Regions from separate parts of the Paenibacillus sp. FSL R5-0345 genome, predicted to be linked through region 2. Evidence: a T-box and tRNA genes for the amino acid it is inferred to sense, from the RefSeq annotation. Region 2 holds a T-box; the other holds one or more tRNA genes.
The links. The T-box of region 2 lies ahead of trpS (tryptophan--tRNA ligase). A T-box ahead of a tRNA ligase gene usually reads a tRNA of that ligase, here a tRNA-Trp.
Positions count from the first base shown of each region.

Region 1: it has a tRNA-Trp gene. The T-box ahead of trpS (tryptophan--tRNA ligase) is inferred to sense a tRNA for this amino acid. The anticodon was not compared.

Region 1 covers NZ_CP009281.1:5,836,127-5,847,724, forward strand. The annotation lists gene R50345_RS25620 (ABC transporter permease) at 1-204, opposite strand, end outside; gene R50345_RS25625 (ABC transporter ATP-binding protein) at 197-1,759, opposite strand; gene R50345_RS25630 (BMP family ABC transporter substrate-binding protein) at 1,862-3,001, opposite strand; gene R50345_RS25635 (AraC family transcriptional regulator) at 3,328-4,077, shown strand; tRNA gene R50345_RS25640 (tRNA-Leu) at 4,227-4,305, opposite strand; tRNA gene R50345_RS25645 (tRNA-Cys) at 4,320-4,393, opposite strand; tRNA gene R50345_RS25650 (tRNA-Gly) at 4,406-4,480, opposite strand; tRNA gene R50345_RS25655 (tRNA-Gln) at 4,487-4,561, opposite strand; tRNA gene R50345_RS25660 (tRNA-His) at 4,581-4,656, opposite strand; tRNA gene R50345_RS25665 (tRNA-His) at 4,697-4,772, opposite strand; tRNA gene R50345_RS25670 (tRNA-Trp) at 4,809-4,882, opposite strand; tRNA gene R50345_RS25675 (tRNA-Tyr) at 4,889-4,974, opposite strand; tRNA gene R50345_RS25680 (tRNA-Thr) at 4,980-5,055, opposite strand; tRNA gene R50345_RS25685 (tRNA-Phe) at 5,076-5,151, opposite strand; tRNA gene R50345_RS25690 (tRNA-Asp) at 5,159-5,236, opposite strand; tRNA gene R50345_RS25695 (tRNA-Met) at 5,263-5,339, opposite strand; tRNA gene R50345_RS25700 (tRNA-Val) at 5,357-5,432, opposite strand; tRNA gene R50345_RS25705 (tRNA-Glu) at 5,488-5,562, opposite strand; tRNA gene R50345_RS25710 (tRNA-Ser) at 5,581-5,673, opposite strand; tRNA gene R50345_RS25715 (tRNA-Asn) at 5,677-5,752, opposite strand; rRNA gene R50345_RS25720 (23S ribosomal RNA) at 5,813-8,740, opposite strand; rRNA gene R50345_RS25725 (16S ribosomal RNA) at 8,973-10,530, opposite strand; gene R50345_RS25730 (nucleotidyltransferase-like protein) at 10,959-11,598, opposite strand, start outside.
Region 2 covers NZ_CP009281.1:5,695,698-5,707,295, forward strand. The annotation lists gene R50345_RS25055 (metal-dependent hydrolase) at 1-950, shown strand, start outside; gene R50345_RS25060 (hypothetical protein) at 1,059-1,247, shown strand; gene trpS (tryptophan--tRNA ligase) at 1,249-2,235, opposite strand; T-box leader at 2,297-2,536, opposite strand; gene R50345_RS25070 (aldose 1-epimerase) at 2,671-3,645, shown strand; gene R50345_RS25075 (alpha/beta-type small acid-soluble spore protein) at 3,853-4,083, shown strand; gene R50345_RS25080 (hypothetical protein) at 4,331-4,741, opposite strand; gene R50345_RS25085 (M3 family oligoendopeptidase) at 5,106-6,905, opposite strand; gene R50345_RS25090 (YycC family protein) at 7,024-7,215, shown strand; gene R50345_RS25095 (hypothetical protein) at 7,212-7,442, shown strand; gene R50345_RS25100 (DUF2225 domain-containing protein) at 7,534-8,244, opposite strand; gene R50345_RS25105 (globin domain-containing protein) at 8,281-8,664, opposite strand; gene ylbJ (sporulation integral membrane protein YlbJ) at 9,077-10,339, shown strand; gene R50345_RS25115 (NAD kinase) at 10,416-11,219, shown strand; gene R50345_RS25120 (copper amine oxidase N-terminal domain-containing protein) at 11,367-11,598, shown strand, end outside.

The sequences.
Region 1 (11,598 bases), 140 kb from region 2:
TGCTAGCCCTGTGAACATGAGCGGAATAGCCATCTCAATGACGTTACCGATATGACCTTTACTGGATAACGGCTCAAATAGGAATATACCAATCGTCTTCACCGGCTGATTACTGACCAATGAGATGATCAGAAAAGCAATGGCGAGTGCAATAACGATTACCGCCGATGTTCGAATGTATTCAAAATATTTTACTTTAAACATGATTTACGGCCCTCCTGATGTGCTCCTCGTCCTGTCGATGAATCCCTAGCATATAAAGCCCTAATTCTTCTTCACTAACCTTAGAAGGCTCCTCGAAAAAGGCAACAATCTTTCCTTCATACATCACTAGTAGACTATCGCTGATCTCTAAGATCTCATTTAAATCTGCTGACACTAGCAAAATCGCACAATCGTCTGAGCGTAGCTCCAAAAGCTTCTGATGTATGAACTGCGCTGCGCCTATATCCACACCCCGTGTCGGCTGCTCTGCAATAAGCAGTTGCGGTTCAGTAGAACACTCTCTAGCTACGACAACTTTCTGCATGTTACCACCTGATAACATACCTATTGGCTGAGAAGGTCCAGAACAGCGGACTTTAAATTCCTCTACAAGTGATACGGCTAGCTTAGCAATTCGTGATCCATTCAAAAAAGGACCTTTATTCATTTCCTTTGTACGATACTGAGTGGACAGCAGATTATCCGCTATGCTCGCATCACTAGCTATCCCTTGATGCATCCGATCCTCTGGGATATAAGAAACACCCAACTTACGAATATCCAAAATATCCGATTCTCGAATATCCTTTCCCTTCACTAGCACAGAACCCTGGCTTGAAACCCCTCTTAAGCTCCCTGTAAGAGCCTCAATGAGCTGTGTCTGCCCGTTTCCTTCTACACCAGCAATCCCGACGATCTGTCCTCCGCGTACCGTAAAATTAATATCTGATAGCAACGCTTTGCCGTGTGCATCATTTACACCTAGACCTTGCACAGTGAGCACCGCCTCACCAATAGACAGAATCTCCTTGTCATATTTCAACACAACATCTCTACCCACCATGAGTCGGGAAATTTCTTGCTCCGTGACATCCTTCGTTTGGAAGACACCTTCACTACGTCCACTACGCATAATCGTAATTCTGTCGCAGATCGCTTTCACTTCTTTCAACTTGTGTGAAATAAACACAATCGTATGTCCCTGCTCTCTTAATTGCTTAAGCTCACGGAACAATTCTTCTGTTTCCTGTGGGGTTAACACCGCGGTCGGCTCATCTAGAACTAGGATTTTCGCACCACGCAGCAACGCCTTCAGGATCTCAACCTTTTGCTTCATACCAACCGTAAGATCCTCCACTTTTGCTTTTGGATCCACTGCCAGATTGTATTTTTTCGCAGTCTCTTCGGTCATGCGCACGGCTTCAGCATAATTGATGCCGACTCCCTTACGGGGCTCCATGCCCAGCACCATGTTCTCTGCTACCGTAAAAGAAGGAACCAGCATAAAATGCTGGTGAACCATACCGATCCCTCTATCAATGGCATCCTGAGCCGATTGCAGCTTCACTTTTTCTCCCTTGATATAGATCTCACCTTCACTAGGCTCTTCCATGCCGAACATGATCTTCATTAAAGTTGATTTACCCGCGCCGTTCTCGCCCGCAATCGCGTGAATTTCTCCCTCACGTAAAGAAAAATGCACGTCTTTATTTGCAACGACGCCATTGGGATACACCTTCGTAATTCCCCGCATTTCCAACAGAGCTTTGTTCATCGGTCTCAACGCCTTTCCACTTGGAGGTCTGCAAAAATATACAGCTGGAATTCTTCTAATAGAAGAATCTCCAACTGTAGGTTTATCACTTTATAGCTATACTTAAGGCTTAACTGCGTTACGAATGGCTTCTACTTCTGAGGTTTCCATTCCCATCGCGTTATCTACTGTAATTTCTTTATTGATCAGCTTTTGCTTCACTTCTTCAACTTTAGCCTGAAGATCCGCTGGGAAGACATTTTTATATATCTCATTCTCTGCAATGCCTACACCATCATCTACGAAGCTCAATACATCACGTTTACCCATTTCCAGCGTACCCTCTTGTAATTTCTTCACGGCACCCAGAATAGCACTATCAATCTTTTTAATAGAAGAAGTAACGATCAAGTTTGCTTTTTCGCTATCTGTTTCATTAAGTAACATCGCCTGATCAGAGTCTACGCCAATAGCATATTTCTTCTTCTCTTTAGCTGCATCAAAGATCCCAAGACCTGTACCCCCAGCTACGTTAAAAATAACATCCACACCGGAGTTATATTGAATCAGTGAAAGCTCCTTACCTTTAGCCGGGTTAACGAAATCACCAGCATACGATACAGCTACCTTCACATCAGGATCAACATATTGAGCGCCCTGAATGTAGCCAACCAAGAAAGCGTTAATCCCTGGAATATCCATACCGCCTACAAATCCGATCACATTCTCAGGATTAGCATTAGGCATATCGGATTGTGTAGCTAGCGCCGCTACAGCACCTGCTAGAAAAGATACTTCATTAGTCGCATAAGACATGTTGTACATGTTCTCTGGTGCTTCATCTATATCGGTATCATAGTTAATGAATTTTTTGTCTGGATATAATTCAGCCGTTGCATTAAACATCTCTGTAATTTCCGATCCGCCAGAAATAATAACATCCCAATCCTCAGCGGCGATATCGTTAAACGTAGGCTCCCATTTCGTTTTATCGACACCCATTTCTACAACCTTTGTTTCTGCACCCAGTTCATCCTTAACCTTTTGCAAACCGCTATTCGCAGAGTCAAAGAAAGATTTATCTCCAAGCGTTCCTGGAATCAGAAGCACAACTTTGAGTTTATCTCCTGAACTTGTTTCTCCACCTTCAGCTGCATTAGATCCTGCATTCGTGGAAGATCCATTACTCGACGTATTATTTCCACAAGCTGTGACCATTACCATTACTACTAGTAACAACAAAGAAAGAACTTTCTTATTCATTTTTCTATTCCCCCTATTTATAGTTGGTTAGTAATTTGAGAGATTCTCCTTCTTAGTCCGTTGTATATTTCACGATTTAGATGGAAACTCTCATATTTCATGTAACATTGTCAAAATTTTAATGATTTTAACGAATACACTCAAAAATAGAGAGAAAATTATAATTTTTACGAATAATCCGACTAATTTCCGAACGAGATGGCCAGTCAGGTTGCTAATCTTCGGATTTATTGATACGATCATATCAAATATTAATGAAAATAATTATATGATTTCGGTCATAATTTTGTACGATTCGGCTAAAACATAATTATTGGAGGCTCATCATGGATCGTGTTCTATATATTGTAAATGCAGCACATGAGGTTAATACCTATATTCCACCACACCAGCATGAATGTTATGAACTAGTCTATTATTTAAACGGATTAGGAACTACCAATGTAGGTTCGCGAAGTTATCATTTTCGTTCTTCTTCATTCGCGCTAATACCACCCAATCATAAACATGACGAGAATCATCGCGAAGACGCTACTATACTATTTGTAGGCTTCCATTCAAATCACCCGAATATGGAGAATTTGCAAGGCGTATATGAAGATGATAAAGACCATACTGTTCTACAGATCTTGCTTCGAATGAAAGCAGAGTTTACGCGCAAACAAGATGGATTCTCTGAACTATTGAACCTTCAAATGAGCGAAATCACTGTTCATCTGATACGGCTTCTTAGCGCCTCTGGGTTTCAATCGCCAACGGAAGACAGAGTCCAATATGTTCTAAACTATATGAATGAGCATTACCGCCATAAGCTATCGGTCGCAACACTCTCTGAGATGTCTGGATACAGCTATGATCGTTTCCGCCATTTATTTAAAGAGCGATTCGGCTCTTCACCTCTTCGCTATCTACTATTGAAACGTCTGGATTATGCAAAGTCTCTCTTACAACATACCCAAATGCATATCTCAGAAGTATCCGCTGCTGCTGGGTTTGTCAATGATGCTCAATTCTGCAATATGTTTAAACGTGAAGTTGGTCTCACACCGCGGGCATTCCGACTAAGCAGTCAATAAAATTACAATTCAATTCACTCCGCTTCACATAAAAAAGCCGTTGAATTAGAAGTGTCTCTAATACAACGGCTTAAGAATAAAAGTTCATAGACAAAGAAAAAAGGTTTGTAAAGTTGCTTATACAAGCGACTTTACAAACCTTTTTGATATACCGGCGAGAGGACTCGAACCTCCACGGTTTCCCTCTCGATTTTGAGTCGAGCGCGTCTGCCATTCCGCCACGCCGGCACATATGAAATTAATGGAGGCGCCACCCAGATTTGAACTGGGGATAAAGCTTTTGCAGAGCTTTGCCTTACCACTTGGCTATGGCGCCATATGAAAACATTGGAGCGGACGACGGGAATCGAACCCGCGACCCTCGCCTTGGCAAGGCGATGCTCTACCGCTGAGCCACGTCCGCATAAAATGGCTGGGGATATAGGATTTGAACCTATGCATGACGGAGTCAAAGTCCGTTGCCTTACCGCTTGGCTAATCCCCAATAACATTTTAAAGTAAAATGGGGCGACTGATGGGTCTCGAACCCACGAATGCCGGAACCACAATCCGGTGCGTTAACCCCTTCGCCACAGTCGCCATATTAAACTGAATTTGTTGCTGTTCTTCTTAAAGTAAATGGGGCGACCGATGGGACTTGAACCCACGAATGCCGGATCCACAAACCGGTGCGTTAACCCCTTCGCCACGACCGCCATATTAAACTTTAGAGAAAGACTCTGGATAAAGATTGGCAGGGGCAGCAGGAATTGAACCCACACCAACGGTTTTGGAGACCGTTGTTCTACCTTTAAACTATGCCCCTAAAAAATGGTGGGGGATGATGGATTCGAACCACCGAACACGTGAGTGAGCAGATTTACAGTCTGATGCGTTTGGCCACTTCGCTAATCCCCCAAAGATGGTGCCGGCGAGAGGACTTGAACCCCCAACCTACTGATTACAAGTCAGTTGCTCTACCAATTGAGCTACACCGGCATATTAAGTTGTATACTACATGGTGGCTCGAGACGGATTCGAACCGCCGACACGAGGATTTTCAGTCCTCTGCTCTACCGACTGAGCTATCGAGCCAAGAAAATGGCGGAACCGACGAGATTCGAACTCGCGATCTCCTGCGTGACAGGCAGGCATGTTAGGCCAACTACACCACGGTTCCAAAAGATATAATTACTTGATGAAAATTGGTTGCGGGGGCAGGATTTGAACCTGCGGCCTTCGGGTTATGAGCCCGACGAGCTACCGGGCTGCTCCACCCCGCGTCGTTCTTAAATGAATATGGTGGAGGCTGAGGGGATCGAACCCCCGACCCTCTGCTTGTAAGGCAGATGCTCTCCCAGCTGAGCTAAGCCTCCGTAAACAACAATTGTTATTGTACCAAAGTCCACTATACAAAATCAAGTGAAAATTTGGTGACCCGTATGGGATTCGAACCCATGTTACCTCCGTGAAAGGGAGGTGTCTTAACCCCTTGACCAACGGGCCATACTAATTAAAAATTTGTGGCGGAGAGAGAGGGATTCGAACCCTCGAGACGCTTGTGGCGCCTACACGATTTCCAATCGTGCTCCTTCGGCCAAACTCGGACACCTCTCCATATGGCTCCCCGAACAGGACTCGAACCTGTGACAACTCGATTAACAGTCGAGTGCTCTACCAACTGAGCTATCAGGGAATATTCATACCAGGCTTGATGCCTGAAAACTGAATCCGAATTGAATTTGCATTTTAAGTATAGGATAAGCCCTCGACCGATTAGTATTGGTCAGCTCCATGCATTACTGCACTTCCACCTCCAACCTATCTACCTCGTCGTCTTCAAGGGGTCTTACTAATTGGGAAATCTCATCTTGAGGGGGGCTTCACGCTTAGATGCTTTCAGCGCTTATCCCGTCCGTACGTAGCTACCCAGCCATGCTTCTGGCGAAACAACTGGTGCACCAGCGGTACGTCCATCCCGGTCCTCTCGTACTAAGGACAGCTCCTCTCAAATTTCCTGCGCCCACGACAGATAGGGACCGAACTGTCTCACGACGTTCTGAACCCAGCTCGCGTACCGCTTTAATGGGCGAACAGCCCAACCCTTGGGACCTACTTCAGCCCCAGGATGCGATGAGCCGACATCGAGGTGCCAAACCTCCCCGTCGATGTGGACTCTTGGGGGAGATAAGCCTGTTATCCCCAGGGTAGCTTTTATCCGTTGAGCGATGGCCCTTCCATGCGGTACCACCGGATCACTAAGTCCGACTTTCGTCCCTGCTCGACTTGTAGGTCTCGCAGTCAAGCTCCCTTATGCCTTTGCACTCTTCGAATGATTTCCAACCATTCTGAGGGAACCTTGGAACGCCTCCGTTACTCTTTAGGAGGCGACCGCCCCAGTCAAACTGCCCGCCTGACACGGTCCCCGTACCCGGTAAGGGCACTAGGTTAGAACCTAGATACGATCAGGGTGGTATCCCAACGGCGCCTCCACCGAAGCTTGCGCTCCGATTTCTACGGCTCCCACCTATCCTGTACAGATCGTACCCAAATTCAATATCAAGCTGCAGTAAAGCTCCATGGGGTCTTTCCGTCTTGTCGCGGGTAACCTGCATCTTCACAGGTATTAAAATTTCACCGGATCTCTCGTTGAGACAGCGCCCAAGTCGTTACGCCATTCGTGCGGGTCAGAATTTACCTGACAAGGAATTTCGCTACCTTAGGACCGTTATAGTTACGGCCGCCGTTTACTGGGGCTTCGGTTCATAGCTTCGGGTTACCCCTAACCACTCCCCTTAACCTTCCAGCACCGGGCAGGCGTCAGCCCGTATACTTCGCCTTGCGGCTTCGCACAGACCTGTGTTTTTGCTAAACAGTCGCTTGGGCCTTTTCACTGCGGCCCCCTCGTGCTATTCACACTACCGGGGCACCCCTTCTCCCGAAGTTACGGGGTCATTTTGCCGAGTTCCTTAACGAGAGTTCTTCCGCGCGCCTTAGAATTCTCTTCTCGCCTACCTGTGTCGGTTTGCGGTACGGGCACCTTCTCCTGGCTAGAGGCTTTTCTTGGCAGTGTGAGATCATGACCTTCGCTACTACAATTTTCGCTCCCCATCACAGCCCAGCCTTAATGATGTGCGGATTTGCCTACACATCAGCCTCACTGCTTAGACGGACATATCCATCAGTCCGCGTCACTACCCTCCTGCGTCACCCCATCGCTCATAGCGGATTACGGTGGTACAGTAATTTCAAACTGTTGTCCTTCGACTACGCCTTTCGGCCTCGCCTTAGGTCCCGACTTACCCTGAGCGGACGAGCCTTCCTCAGGAAACCTTGGGCTTTCGGCGGATCAGATTCTCACTGATCTTTTCGTTACTCATACCGGCATTCTCACTTGTATGCTGTCCAGCGCTCCTTACGGTACACCTTCAACCCACATACAACGCTCCCCTACCCCAGATACATAGTATCTAGCCATAGCTTCGGTGGTGTGTTTAGCCCCGTTACATTTTCGGCGCAGAGTCACTCGACCAGTGAGCTATTACGCACTCTTTCAATGGTGGCTGCTTCTAAGCCAACATCCTGGTTGTCTGTGCAACTCCACATCCTTTCCCACTTAACACACACTTGGGGACCTTAGCTGATGGTCTGGGCTGTTTCCCTTTTGACAATGGATCTTAGCACTCACTGTCTGACTCCCGGCAATAAGTATATGGCATTCGGAGTTTGACTGAGCTTGGTAATCCTTGCGGACCCCGCACCCAATCAGTGCTCTACCTCCACTACTCTTATACCGAGGCTAGCCCTAAAGCTATTTCGGGGAGAACCAGCTATCTCCGAGTTCGATTGGAATTTCTCCGCTACCCCCACCTCATCCCCGCACTTTTCAACGTGCGTGGGTTCGGGCCTCCAGTGCGTGTTACCGCACCTTCACCCTGGACAGGGGTAGATCACACGGTTTCGGGTCTACGTCCACATACTAAATCGCCCTATTCAGACTCGCTTTCGCTGCGGCTCCGTCTTCTCGACTTAACCTTGCATGTTAAACGTAACTCGCCGGTTCATTCTACAAAAGGCACGCCATCACCCATTAATAGGGCTCTGACTTTTTGTAAGCACACGGTTTCAGGTTCTATTTCACTCCCCTTCCGGGGTGCTTTTCACCTTTCCCTCACGGTACTGTTTCACTATCGGTCGCCAGGTAGTATTTAGCCTTAGCAGATGGTCCTGCTGGATTCATACGGGGTTTCACGTGCCCCGCACTACTCGGGATCCGTCTCGGAGAGAACACAGTTTAGGTTACAGGGCTTTTACCTCTATCGCGGGCCTTTCCAGACCTCTTCGCCTACCATATTCCTTTGTAACTCCATGTGAGACGTCCCACAACCCCTAAGAGCAAGCTCTTAGGTTTAGGCTGTTCCGCGTTCGCTCGCCGCTACTGACGGAATCACTATTGTTTTCTCTTCCTCAGGGTACTTAGATGTTTCAGTTCCCCTGGTCTGCCTCTACATACCCTATGTATTCAGGTATGAGTAACTGCGAATTACCACAGCTGGGTTTCCCCATTCGGACACCCCCGGATCAAAGCTTGCTTACAGCTCCCCGAGGCAGTTTCGTTGTTCGCCACGTCCTTCGTCGGCTCCTGGCGCCTAGGCATCCTCCGTGTGCTCTTATTAGCTTAACCTTGATTTTTCTTTCGAAAAATCTCACTAATAACATTTACTTGTTTACACAAGTTGCTAAAAGATGTTCTAAAACGCAAATTCGTTTCGGTATCCAGTTTTCAAGGATCAAGTCTTACTGAGAGCTTAAACTCTCAAAACTGAGCAACGAGTGAGTAACAGGCCTAGACCTGAGATTGTGGAAGTTTAACTTCCGATTTGAATGTCTTCATTGCAGAAGACGATTCTCCATAGAAAGGAGGTGATCCAGCCGCACCTTCCGATACGGCTACCTTGTTACGACTTCACCCCAATCATCTACCCCACCTTCGGCGGCTGGCTCCCTTGCGGGTTACCCCACCGACTTCGGGTGTTGTAAACTCTCGTGGTGTGACGGGCGGTGTGTACAAGACCCGGGAACGTATTCACCGCGGCATGCTGATCCGCGATTACTAGCAATTCCGACTTCATGCAGGCGAGTTGCAGCCTGCAATCCGAACTGAGACCGGCTTTGATGGGATTGGCTCCACCTCGCGGCTTCGCTTCCCGTTGTACCGGCCATTGTAGTACGTGTGTAGCCCAGGTCATAAGGGGCATGATGATTTGACGTCATCCCCACCTTCCTCCGGTTTGTCACCGGCAGTCACTCTAGAGTGCCCAACATTACTTGCTGGCAACTAAAGTTAAGGGTTGCGCTCGTTGCGGGACTTAACCCAACATCTCACGACACGAGCTGACGACAACCATGCACCACCTGTCTCCTCTGTCCCGAAGGTCGCCACTATCTCTAGTGGATTCAGAGGGATGTCAAGACCTGGTAAGGTTCTTCGCGTTGCTTCGAATTAAACCACATACTCCACTGCTTGTGCGGGTCCCCGTCAATTCCTTTGAGTTTCAGTCTTGCGACCGTACTCCCCAGGCGGAGTGCTTACTGTGTTAACTTCGGCACCAAGGGTATCGAAACCCCTAACACCTAGCACTCATCGTTTACGGCGTGGACTACCAGGGTATCTAATCCTGTTTGCTCCCCACGCTTTCGCGCCTCAGCGTCAGTTACAGCCCAGAAAGTCGCCTTCGCCACTGGTGTTCCTCCACATATCTACGCATTTCACCGCTACACGTGGAATTCCACTTTCCTCTTCTGTACTCAAGTCACCCAGTTTCCAGTGCGACCTTAGGTTGAGCCCAAGGTTTAAACACCAGACTTAAATGACCGCCTGCGCGCGCTTTACGCCCAATAATTCCGGACAACGCTTGCCCCCTACGTATTACCGCGGCTGCTGGCACGTAGTTAGCCGGGGCTTTCTTCTCAGGTACCGTCACTCCGGTAGCAGTTACTCTACCGGACGTTCTTCCCTGGCAACAGAGCTTTACGATCCGAAAACCTTCATCACTCACGCGGCGTTGCTCCGTCAGACTTTCGTCCATTGCGGAAGATTCCCTACTGCTGCCTCCCGTAGGAGTCTGGGCCGTGTCTCAGTCCCAGTGTGGCCGTTCACCCTCTCAGGTCGGCTACGCATCGTCGCCTTGGTGGGCCGTTACCCCACCAACTAGCTAATGCGCCGCAGGCCCATCCCTCAGTGACAGATTGCTCCGTCTTTCATTCTTCCTTCAGGAGAAAAAAGAAATTATCCGGTATTAGCTACCGTTTCCGGTAGTTATCCCAGCCTAAGGGGCAGGTTGCCTACGTGTTACTCACCCGTCCGCCGCTAAGTCATTTTGAAAGCAAGCTTTCAAAATGACTCCGCTCGACTTGCATGTATTAGGCACGCCGCCAGCGTTCGTCCTGAGCCAGGATCAAACTCTCCAATTAGTATTGAAAAGAGCGATATGCTCATTTTGAAACATCTGACGAGAAAATTAATTCTCTAATTTGGATTTCACTTTCGTGATTTCCTACTCACTCGTTGTTCAGTTTTCAAAGATCAAGTTCTTTATTTCGTCGTTGTTGTTGTTCAGCAGCGACCTTTATAATATATCACAGCGTCCTCGTTTTAGTCAACCTTTTTTTTAATTTCTTTTTTTCGGTTGTCTTTCGAATGTTTTCGAAAGCACATCTCTGTGTCAGAGGGACGAGTTATAATTTAACACATGAACAAGGAATGAGTCAACCATAAATTTATTAGAATAAATATGAGCCCATCCTAATAGTGAGCAAACAAAAAAGAGAGTGCTTAGCCTCTCCCTATCCCTACTTACTTTATCTATAGATTACCGTGAAACCCTGCATCTAATTCTTCTCTATAAGGTATATCGGATCGCATGACCCTCTCCCCCGTATCCAGCAGTCCATAAAGTAATCTCACGGATTAATGAACGAGAAACAAGCTTTCGTAATACCAATGGCAACTCAGCCTCTAATTGACATAGGCCAGAATGCTGAAGCAATTCTTTTATGCTCCACGCTTCCTTGCGGCTATTCAAAATATTAAAGAGCAACGCACAACAATCGGTCATTTTGGACATAATTCCAAATTCACACGCTAGAAGAACAAGCTCAACTCTTTGCTCTAAGGTCTCCGTGCTTATGGTTAGTTCCTCATATAATTTATGGACCGAAGTATTCAAGCTTTTAACTTGCTCCCAAACAGCGGGCTCTGGAAATAAACCAGCTTCACTCACTTCTATTCTTGCCCAATGATATAAAGCCATCAATACACAGTTATACGCATCCATAATGCAGCCGGCTTCTATATACCTTTTAGATTTCACATACAAATGCAAGAATCGCGCAAACTCCATGAACTCGACTCGTTCCTTTAGAGGGCCTTCGAATTGCAAAATTTCCCGGCGCATATCCCCTAATATTCCTTTGGGATCCCAGATCACTTCCCCAATCATCAAACTAGTAAGGAGTTCGTTATTATCGCCCGCCATGACA
Region 2 (11,598 bases):
TCGTTGATCCCATCGTTGCTTCTGATCCGAAACTGGCCGGAGCTGTTATGCTGGCAACGGTTCTCGCCTCTCAGGCTCCTGATGCTGATACTGCGCTGCGACTGAAGGACAATGCATTGTATATTCGTAACCACCGAGGAATCACACATTCCCTACCCTTTCTAATTCTATGGCCCGCCCTGATTTCCTTCGTGTTAGGGCCCTTATTCGGCTTTACTGATTTACAAGCCCTAAGCCATATTGCGCTATGGAGCTTCATTGGTGTAGGTGTTCACGTATTTTCTGATCTATTTAATACCTATGGAACTCAGGCTGCTCGTCCATTCACGGAGAAATGGATTGCCTGGAACATCATCCATATTTTTGATCCGTTTATATTTGGTAGCCATATCGCTGCCATCCTTCTCTGGATCACCGGTATCGTTCCACCGCAACCTTTATTTATTACGCTTTATGCCTGTACTATTCTTTATTATATTTGGAGAACCGTCGTTCACGCTCGCCTTACGCGTAATATCAAGCTTAAGGATTTACATCATAATGTCGGCGAACGTTATATTGTAATCCCTACAATTTCACTAAAGCGCTGGAACGTAGTAAAAGTAAAACAAGATGGCAGCTATAATGTTGGGCAGTTAGTGAATAACCGTCTGGAATGGTTCAAACATGCTGTTTGCTCGAATCATCCCGCTGTAGAGATATCCAAGTCGCACCCTGATATTCAGTCTTTTCTATACTTCACCTCTTATGCAGTAGCCGAAGTGGAGGAACTTCCTTCAGGATATATGGTGCGCTGGGGGGACGTGCGTTATTTACACCGCAAACAATACCCATTTGTGGCTGTATTAGTGATGGACAATCAATATCGACCTTTAAATACGTATGTAGGTTGGCTTAGCAGCGAGAAGCTCGACAAACGATTTTCCATTGATCCCGGTTCTTTACGATGAAACTGTAGACTTACGCAGAGATCTATTCTATAATCACAAAAAATCCCGGAGTATGGTTATCATACTCCGGGATTCATTTTAGTAGACATAGAAAGGAAGGCTCTCCTAATGGGTAAAGGACTTTCACTTTGGTTCGCTTGTTCTTCTATTCTTATTCTTACAGCCGCTTCAATCGCGATCAGTTATAGCTTTTGGTTGGCACTTCTGCTCGGGTTTCTCTGTGTTATGAATATTGGCTGGGGATTTATCCTCAAAGCCAAGATCAGACGCAAACAGGAAAGCCTAAGCGCTGATTAGATTAACGAGCTGGCAGAAATCCCATCCGCTCTTTAACTCCATTCAGCGTCTCTGTTGCAACAATACGTGCGCGACCAGCTCCTTCAGCAAGAATATCTGTGATCGCACCCGAGCTACGAATTTCATTATATCTTTGTTGTAAAGGCTCAAGCGTGGATACAACCACTTCAGCAAGATCCTTCTTAAAGCCGCCATACATTTGTCCTTCATAACGATCGGCAATTTGCTGAAGTGTCATTCCAGAACACTCAGAATAAATACTCATCAAATTACTGATTTCTGGCTTATTAGCCGGATCAAAGATCACTTCACGTCCAGAATCAGTCGTTGCACGGCTGATTTTTTTACGAATTACGTCCGCTGAATCTAACAGAGCAATATAGCTTCCAGCGTTTGGATTGCTCTTGCTCATTTTTTTGGTGCCATCATCTAGAGACATAATACGTGCGCCAACCTCTGGGATGTATGGCTCAGGAATGGTAAAGAATTCGCCAAAACGATTATTGAAGCGCCCAGCTAAATCACGAGTCAACTCCAAATGCTGCTTCTGATCTTCTCCTACCGGCACAAGATCCGCATTATAAACTAGAATATCTGCTGCCATCAGGGAAGGATAGACGAAAAGACCAGCGCCGACAGAATCCTTACCTGATGATTTATCTTTAAACTGGGTCATACGCTCCAGCTCGCCCATCGCTGTAAGTGTCGTCATAATCCAGCCTAGTTCAGCGTGCTGCGGCACATGCGACTGCATATAAACATTAGAACGTGCAGGATCAATTCCTGCTGCAATAAATAGAGCCGCTACAGACTCTGATTGCTCACGTAGCGCCGCTGGATCTTGAGCTACAGTGATCGCATGCATATCGACAACCATAAAGAAACATTGATGATCATCTTGCAGCTTCACAAAATTTTTCAGTGCTCCTATATAGTTCCCCAGTGTAAGTGAACCGCTCGGCTGAATGCCTGACATTACTTTTTTCATAATAGAGACCTCCGTTTGATGTAATTTCTAAGTTTCCGAGAACGCAAAAAAAGCCTCATCCGCAAGGGACGTGAGACCGTGGTGCCACCCTTATTCGCTGCTTAATCTTGTTAGGACAAGAAGAAAACAGCCTTCGTCTTCCGTTAACGGAGAAGATCCGGCCGGTCTACTAGGGCATCTAGCTCCCGTTCAAGCTCGGCGCTCAGGGGTCCATTCATCAGGAGTGTCCTACCGGTTCGCATCAACCACCGGCTTTCTGAAGGTACAATACCTGCCTACTTATCCCCGTCATCACATTATCATCATGAATTAATGCCTTCATCATAGAACCATAAAGAGAAGTTGTCAAATCACTTAACCACTACGGTATAAATCTGTTATGATAAGGTTATCCATGTTCTATTCGATTACAGTTACGATAAAGGAGCATATCTCATGAAACAGGTGACCAAAGGGCAGTGGGGCGGTTATGATACTTATATTTTGCACAGCCGTGAACTGGAAGTCACGCTTTTGCCGCGACTAGGAAATAACGTGATTTCATTGTTTGATGTAAAGAATCAACGGGAAATTCTACGGCGGCCTGATGAAAGCGATCAAGCTTTCTTTATGCAAAAACCTTACCATTTTGGCATGCCGCTATTAATTCCACCCGGAAGAATTCGTAAGGGCCAATTTCAGTTCGACGGTACAAGTTATCAATTTGACCAGAATACCGCTAATGACAATCATATTCATGGTCTACACCGAACTCAGGCCTGGTGTGTCAGCGATATTGAAGAAGATGAGGATGGTTGCGCGGTCACTACTGAATTCCGAACGGAAGATGATCCACATTGGATGGAACAATTCCCTATCCCACTTAAATTCGAAATGACATTTAGGCTTCAGGAAGCCCGATTTACCCAAACTTTAAAGGTTACAAATCTCGGAGATCATCGAATTCCTTTTGGGATCGGTTATCACACCTGGTTTATGATTGATGGAGAACCTGAGCGCTGGAATCTTAAACTCCCAGTAAATAGTATTTATGAACTGAACGATGAATTGCTCCCTAGCGGCAATCTAATTCCACTTGGTGATCTGGAAGCCTTGAACACCGGAATGAACATGCAGGGAACTAATTTTGATACTGCTCTTCGCATTGGAGAAAAACAGCCTGTAGAAGCCCTATTATTACGCGATGATGGTTATGGCCTCCGTTATACCGCTGACGAGAATCTATTCCGTCACTGGGTGCTATATACCAAAGGACCAGCAGATCAATTTCTGTGCATTGAACCCTATACATGGCTCGCAAATGCACCGAATGTATCCGATGACGCTTCCTTCACAGGCCTCTTAACGATAGAACCCGGACAGAGTCAGAATCTGACCACCTTGCTGGAAATGATTTATCCTGAGATTTAAAGCAGATATACATTATATCGGTCTTGCCTTGCGATTACGTAAGGAAAGACCGATTTTTTTGTATGATACCTAGCAACAAAGAATTTCTATCCTATCCTCACTTTTATTTCACTAATAATTACCAGCCTTAAAACCTTTCGAAGGGATGCATGAATTAACCTCTTAGCGCTCATACTATCTTCACAACGGGCGAAGGAGGTGACACACATGGGTCAAGCAGGTCAAGGTCGTAGCAGCCGTTCCAATAACCTGGTCGTTCCTCAAGCAACTGCGGCATTGCAACAGTTGAAATATGAAGCAGCACAGGAGCTTGGAGTAACGATCCCAGCTGACGGTTATTACGGGAACTACACTTCTCGCGAAACTGGTTCTCTGGGCGGTTACATCACTAAACGTCTAGTACAACTGGCAGAACAACAACTGTCCGGTCGTCAGTAACAACGTTATCTTAAGTGTTTTATCCGGCTAGGGCATATTAAAAAAGCCTAAAACCGAGTAGCTTTTGAGCCCTCTCACACTTCTTTCTGAAGCTGTGGGAGGGTTTTTGATTTTCACAAGAAAAAACGGTCTTACCGTCCTTTTAGTGTCGGTTTCCATTTTTTGCGAGAAGGAGAAGGATAATTTATTACGCAAGCATATAAATTCTTATTTTTAATATGAACTATAAAGTTTATGTAAATAACGCTTAACCAAAAAATTGTTCGGAACTTTCAGCGTAGGCATTACGAGGAGAACGAATCATCAAGTTGGCCATATTGTAATTGGACTCCAGCGTAGCATCTACAATCACCATACCCTGTCTAATGGCAAATTCATAAGAAATCTCACCATGTGTCCAACGACGCTTGTACTTCAGGCTTTCCAGCGCCATTAGTCGAAAAGAAGATTGCTGTCCATCTGTCATCCCTTCTTTCACATCAGTGAACCCCCCACTCCGCCCAGAAAGAGGATTATGCCGTATACCGAATTTGCCAATCATGTTATTTCGTATTTGCACAAATACCGTACCAGAAGTTAATCCTGATAATTCTTCCTGAAGCTCCTTAAATACCATGTCCATCTGTCTTGCTAATGATAGCTGTTCTGTCTTAAGCATACTTTTCCTCCTAAAAGTTTTGTGAGACTTTGTTTCATCCGAATTCACTTCGTATAAAACTGTTTTTGTAAGCGTTTACTCTGTTTTGTGAGCTAGCTGAGTGATTTTTCTAGTTTCGCCTTATATAAGGCTTAAGACTCATTATAGGTTACTAATAAAAGGTAAACAACATTATTCGGCAAAATTGGGTTATTATCCCTATAGATGCGCGAAATCCATAGAATTATTGTATATTAGTTTTTATAAACCGTGTTTTTTCGACATTTTGCCCTTAAAAAAAGCCCCTGCATCAGGGGCTTTTGCGTATTCATACTGAAATTCTGTTGTTTTTTCTACCGTAAAATATGTCTTAGTTTAGACTTTTTCAAACTAAGTGCTCCGTCATTTCCAAGAACTCATTAATGTCAGCTACAATCAGATCTGTAGCACCTTGCCAGAAGTCCGGCTTCGTCAGATCCACACCCAGATGCTTAAGTACCAGATTCTCTAAAGTCATCACACCAGTATCTTGCAGCAAGCTATCGTATTTATCCGCAAAGGAAGCTCCTTCTTGCAGGGCCAGTCGATACAAGCCTGTGCTGAACATGTAACCTACGGTGTAAGGGAAGTTGTAGAATGGCACATCCGTGATATAAAAATGCAGTTTAGAAGCCCAGAAATGAGGATGGTATTCTGAAAGCACCCCACAGAAAGCTTCCTTCTGTGCTTCCACCATCAATTCAGACAGCTCTTCAGCATTTACAAGGCCTTCCTTACGTTTCTCATAAAAACGAGTCTCGAACAAGAACCGAGCGTGAATGTTCATAAAGAAAGCAACGCTGTTCTGAATCTTCGTTTCAAGCAGCGCCAGCTTCTCTTCAGCATTGCTAGCGGCTTTAACCTGAGCGTCAGACACAATGACCTCTGCGAAGGTTGAAGCAGTCTCTGCAACGTTCATAGCGTAGTTCTGATTAAATACAGGTTGATCATCCAGCAAATAAGAATGATAAGCATGCCCCAGCTCATGCGCCAAGGTTGAAACATTGGAGGTTGTGCCGCTATAGGTCATGAATATCCGTGATTTCTTGCTCTCAGGGAAGGATGTACAGAATCCTCCAGGACGTTTCCCCGGACGATCCTCAACCTCGATCCAGTTATTATCAAAAGCACGCTCTGCAAACTCGGCCATCTTCGGACTAAATTTGCGGAACTGGGTAACGATATCTTTAGCAGCCTGATCATATGGGATTTTACCTGAAGATTTGCCCACAGGTGCTTCGACATCTACCCACGAGAGAGCATCCAGCCCAAGCAGCTTTGCTTTACGCTGAAGATAGCCCACGAGTGCAGGCTTGCTATTCGTAATCACGTCCCACATCGCATTCAAAGTATCTTGTGACATACGATTGATGCTCAGCGGATCTTTCAGAATATCTTCCCAACCTCTTCCTTTATAAAGCTTCAGACGGAAGCCTGCTAAGTGATTCAAGGTATCCGCACAGTTATCTGCTGCTTCGGTCCATGCTTCTTCCCATTTGCGGAACATGGATTGACGTACTTTCGGATCAGGATCATCTAGCTTGTTAAAAGCTTGACCTGCGGAGAGTAGCTTGGTTCCTTCTTCATCCTCAAACGGGATTTTAATCGAGCTTACAATCGTATCATAGTGCCCGCTCCATCCATGATATCCGTCAACAGCTAGTTCCAGCGCTAAGCTTTCCAGCTCTGGGCTCATCTTTTCACGGGCCAAATCACGGCTCTCGCTCAGCACGAACGTTAAAGGAGCAATCTCCGGACGAGCCATCCATTCTGCCCATACCTTGTCCGTAGTCTGACGAAGCACATTACTGAATTGTGAACTGATGCCTTCGAATCCAGCACGCATGCTTGTCACTCGGGCCGCCAGTCTTACTGCACCCTTGTCCAGTTGATTCTGAGCGCCCAGACAGTCTGCGAAGGAAGATACCTCCACTAGTCTTCCTGAACAGCTCTGTAGCAGTTCTATAACCTCGTCCAGCGCCTTGGTAGACTCAACATCCGTTGGAGCTACAGCATTCTTCACCAGACCCTGTAAAGCTGCAATATCTTGCTCAAGATTCTTTAAAAAGCTTTCTAACTCAGAAGACGACGATCCTCCAGGAAATATGGAATCAAGTTCCCAAGTCAGTGATAATGGTTGTTTCATCTGTACTCACCATTCCTTTGCTCTCATTTGGTTTTCTTTGTAATTGACTTAACACCATGGTAAAGTGAATAACGATACCGGAACATTCATAGCCGATAAACTTTAGGAGGGCATCCATATGAAGCCACTACAAATTTCACCGGAAACAGCCATTACGTTATCCAAGCAACTAGGCGTTCCACTGGAACACTTGATGCATATGCCCCAACATATTTTGCTACAAAAAATAGCTGAGCTATCCAAAAAGCAGAATTCACCGCAAGCTGAGGATGGAAATGAAGAGTCTCCTTCCGGGAAGGATTCACAATGATTCCCTTTAGTCATACCTGGCCTTATGACATTATTTTAGGCGATATGTATGTGCAGTACTGCCCTTTTTGCAACTCGGAGAATGTCCTTCTTCCTATGAAGCCAAAAGAATTGCAAATCGTTCGTGACGGCAAGAAAAAACTGCTTGTCTTCCCATGTTGCAGCGCCAGCCCCACAGTTGTAGATAACGACGGAGATTACCTCCTATTCGATCGGGCAGTTCGATAAATAAAAGGTCATCTGAATCCCAATATTAACATTTTTATAAAGCGCAGACGAGAGCATTACTCTCTTCTGCGCTTTTTGTTGTTCGTAAACTTTAAGAACCTGAAGGCAATCCATCGGCATCAACATCTACGGCTTCACCGCGCATTTGTTCTCTTAGCACAACCCACTGCTCTCTGGCAGCCCGAATCATCGCAGCATCCATAATCTTCTGATCATTAATCAGACGGGAGAACCACATTACAGCCACAGAGAACTCTCCGATGCGCCGATTAAGCTCACCAATCAGATACATGAGCCGGGCATCATTACCGCCTATTCCATCTTTTTCGTACACCTTCACATATTCATCTAATGAATAACGCAAAAAGCGTTGTTCTTGCTCTGTATTCCCTTGATATCGATACAACCAAGCAATGTGATGCAGTAGACTTGCAATAATCCGATCCTTATCGTTAACGCTTTGAGCGCATAGAAGTGCAAGTTTATAGGTCTCAAGTGCAGCTTCCCAGCTTCGTTTATCCCCAAAGTCACGGCTCTTCCAGCGTTTTCCTACCTGTTCATTAAATGCCTTTCGCTGCAACTCCGTCAGCTTGTCCGCTGAATTTTCTGTAGAGGCAAACCCGCAACTCGGGCAGACGCGTACAACATAATAATCCGGATTCTCGTTTTTGTAATAGGCACAAAAATCAGCATCGCGGCGAATAGCCTTTTTCAGACTAGGGCGTACGCGAGAGGTTGAGAATTCATGTTCACAATTGCAACATTTGACCTTAATAGAATATAGGGGTATTAAGTCTGGCAAGTACTCTCATTCCTTTCAGGATCAACCTGTCCCTTATTATTCCTGGGGCATGTTAACAAAATGATGTGCGGGACCCGCAAGGCGACTAAGCACGAAGGAACGCAGCGGCTCTTCTACACCAGTCTCCACAAGCGCCTCTTTCATGCACTGCAGCCATTCTTCAGCACGTTCTGGAGTAATGGGAATATGCATATGCCTTGCTCTCATCATGGGATGTCCATGTAATTCTGAATACAGTGGGCCACCGCCAAAAAACTGTGTTAGGAATTGATACTGCTTCTCCAGAACAGGAGAAATGTCTTCGGGAAATAACGGACCCAGCTGCGGATGAAGCTGTACTTTGGCGTAGAACACTTCCACCAAACGATGTAATGCCTCAGCTCCCCCTAAGTTCTCATATATACTCTCATTTGGATTCATCGAGGTTACCAGCTTTCTTCCATATTAATGAAACGTTTCTTAATTTATTATACCAAAAAAAAGCACTGCCCGGATATCCGTCGAAAGTGCCCCTAAACAGCAGAAAAAAGACGCTAAACTTTAGTTTAGCGTCTGGAGATTATTGTCAGTAGGTCCGAAATTCCTCATCACCTGCAGGGACGAGAGAGACCCGGATCACATATACAAAAGCACAAACGAGAACTCCGGCTACAACGCTCATCGCCATCACTCCATCCCATTTATTCTTGTAACAGAGGGTGCATTCCTTATTTACATAATATCATAACTCAAGCGAAAAAGCACAGATTTATGTAACCGCTTCCTTTATTTTTTTTGTGCTGTTTGTCCTTCTTTTCGCATACATCTAACCATAGATCAGGAGGCGTTAATTATGACTTTAAAAAAGATTGGCGGCCCACTGCTGGGATTAACATTGGCGGGCTGTATGCTGCTAATGCTGTTTCATCCGGAGGCGTCCCTTGGCGCAGCCTTACGTGGCTTGGCCATTTGGTGGGATGTGTTATTCCCCTCCCTATTTCCATTCTTCGTCATTTCCGAAATCATGCTGGGCTTAGGGATTGTTCATCTCTTTGGCGCTTTGCTTGATCCGTTGATGCGTCCTCTTTTTGGTATACCAGGTAGCGGTGGGTTTGTCGCTGCAATGGGATATGTATCAGGATATCCTGTTGGCGCTAAATTAACCGCTAAGCTGCGGGAACAGAATCTGATTAGCAGAGTTGAAGGGGAAAGATTAGTCGCTTTCACAACCTCATCCGATCCAATCTTTCTGTTGGGTGCAGTGTCCGTCGGATTTTTTCGAGATGCATCATTGGGGCTCATCCTAGCTCTCGCCCACTACGGGAGCGGTTTGATTGTTGGCTTGCTAATGTCGTTCCATGGACGCAAAGAACAGAGATCCCCATCTCAAGACCCATCCACAACTAGTTCTGCCGCCCCCTCTGCTCCATCCAAAAAAGGTTTTGGAAGAATCCATGCAGCACTACTTGCCATGGAGGAAGCTCGGCGCAAAGATGGGCGAAGCTTCGGGGAGCTATTAAGAGGTGCCATCCAGTCCTCACTAAAGCTTATTATTGTCGTAGGTGGTTTGGTTGTATTCTTCAATGTACTAATGGAACTGCTTGCCCGCGCAGGAATTCTATCCTCACTCTTTAGCTTGACCGGACATCTTATTTCCCTTGTGGGTGGTCCCCCCGAACTGGCCCAGGCTCTGATCAGCGGATTCTTCGAAGTTACTATCGGTGCCCGTTCTGCGGGTGAAGCTGCTTCTTCCATCCCGCTTCAGTTCAAGGTTGCCGCAGCTGCTTTCATCCTCTCTTGGGGCGGTTTATCTGTACATGCCCAGGTAGCCAGTATCCTGAATGGCACCGGAATTCGGTATCTGCCATTTATGACTGCACGTCTAATTCACGCCTTCCTCGCATCAGGACTCGTATTGCTGCTCTGGAACCCTGTGATGGACACAGGGCTGTCTACTGCATGGGTATCATTGCCTGCCTCTATTGCCTTTACACCTTCTGCCACGGGGATCACTGCAAGCCTCGCTCTGCTGAGCCTTTTATTAAGTGCTGCGATTTTAGTCTCCCTGCTTCTCCCAGCTTTCACTGCAATGATTCGTTGGATACGGCGAAGTTGATTAACATATTGTGTTCCGGGTCAAGATTGATTATGATCGGTGTATGACTGAAATATACAAAAGGAGCCTGTACATCTTGAGATATTATGTTCTGGACCGCGGTGATGAACTATCAATCAAACTTGCCGAGCAGTTTCACAAGCTGGCGGCGGAGCGGGACCTGCAACTGGATGCCGAGTCTCCCGAAATCGTCATCTCTATTGGCGGAGACGGCACAATGCTGCACGCTTTTCATACTTTTATCGATCAAGTTCCCAATTTAGCCTTCGTAGGTGTCCACACAGGGCACTTAGGCTTCTATGCGGACTGGCAAGCGGAAGAGCTGCCCACCTTAATCGACTATATGTGCGGAACCGAGGATTCTGAGCCACAGAAACCCCGAATCGTAAAATATCCGTTACTTGAGCTGGAAATTCACAAGAAATCCGGTTCTTCGTCCCACATAGCCCTAAATGAATTTACCCTTAAAGGGGTGGATGGAACTATAATGATTCAAGTTGACATCAATGATGTCACCTTCGAAATGTTCCGAGGTGATGGACTATGTATTTCAACTCCCTCTGGTAGCACGGCCTATAACAAAAGCCTTGGGGGAGCCATGGTTCACCCATCTATAGAGGCGCTGCAGATTGCCGAAATCGCCTCCATTAACAACCGTGTATTCCGAACAATGGGATCGCCATTGCTTCTGCCGAAGCATCATCATTGCGATATTCTTTCATGTAAAGATCAGCGTTTACTACTGACGATAGATCATAACAATATCCCGGTAGACGACCTGATTTCAGTACGCTGCCAAGTATCGGACAAGAAAGTCAGTTTCGCCAGGTACCGTCCTTTCCCATTCTGGAACCGTGTCCGTGAAGCCTTTTTGGTTTAAGAATTTAACATTTTTTTGTGGCTGGAGATATCCGTATCTCCGGCTCTTTTGTGTGACAAAACTAACACCATTTGATAGACAGAGAGAGAAGTCAAATGGTATAATGAGGCTATTTTACAAAGAGTTACATAAAAGGAGAGAGTACTGTTGAAAAGATTATTATCCCTCTTTAGCATAAGTCTACTGGCCCTTATACTAGCGGTCCCGGCTTTTGCAGCTTCAAAACCGATTGACGTGTATATTAACGGGAGTAAGGTTTCCTTCACCGCTGGATCTCCATACTTAGCGAACAATTCTGTACTCGTACCTTTCCGGGTCGTCTTTGAGAAGCTTGGACTTCAAGTTCTCTGGGATGCCAAGACTGGAACCGTAACAGGTA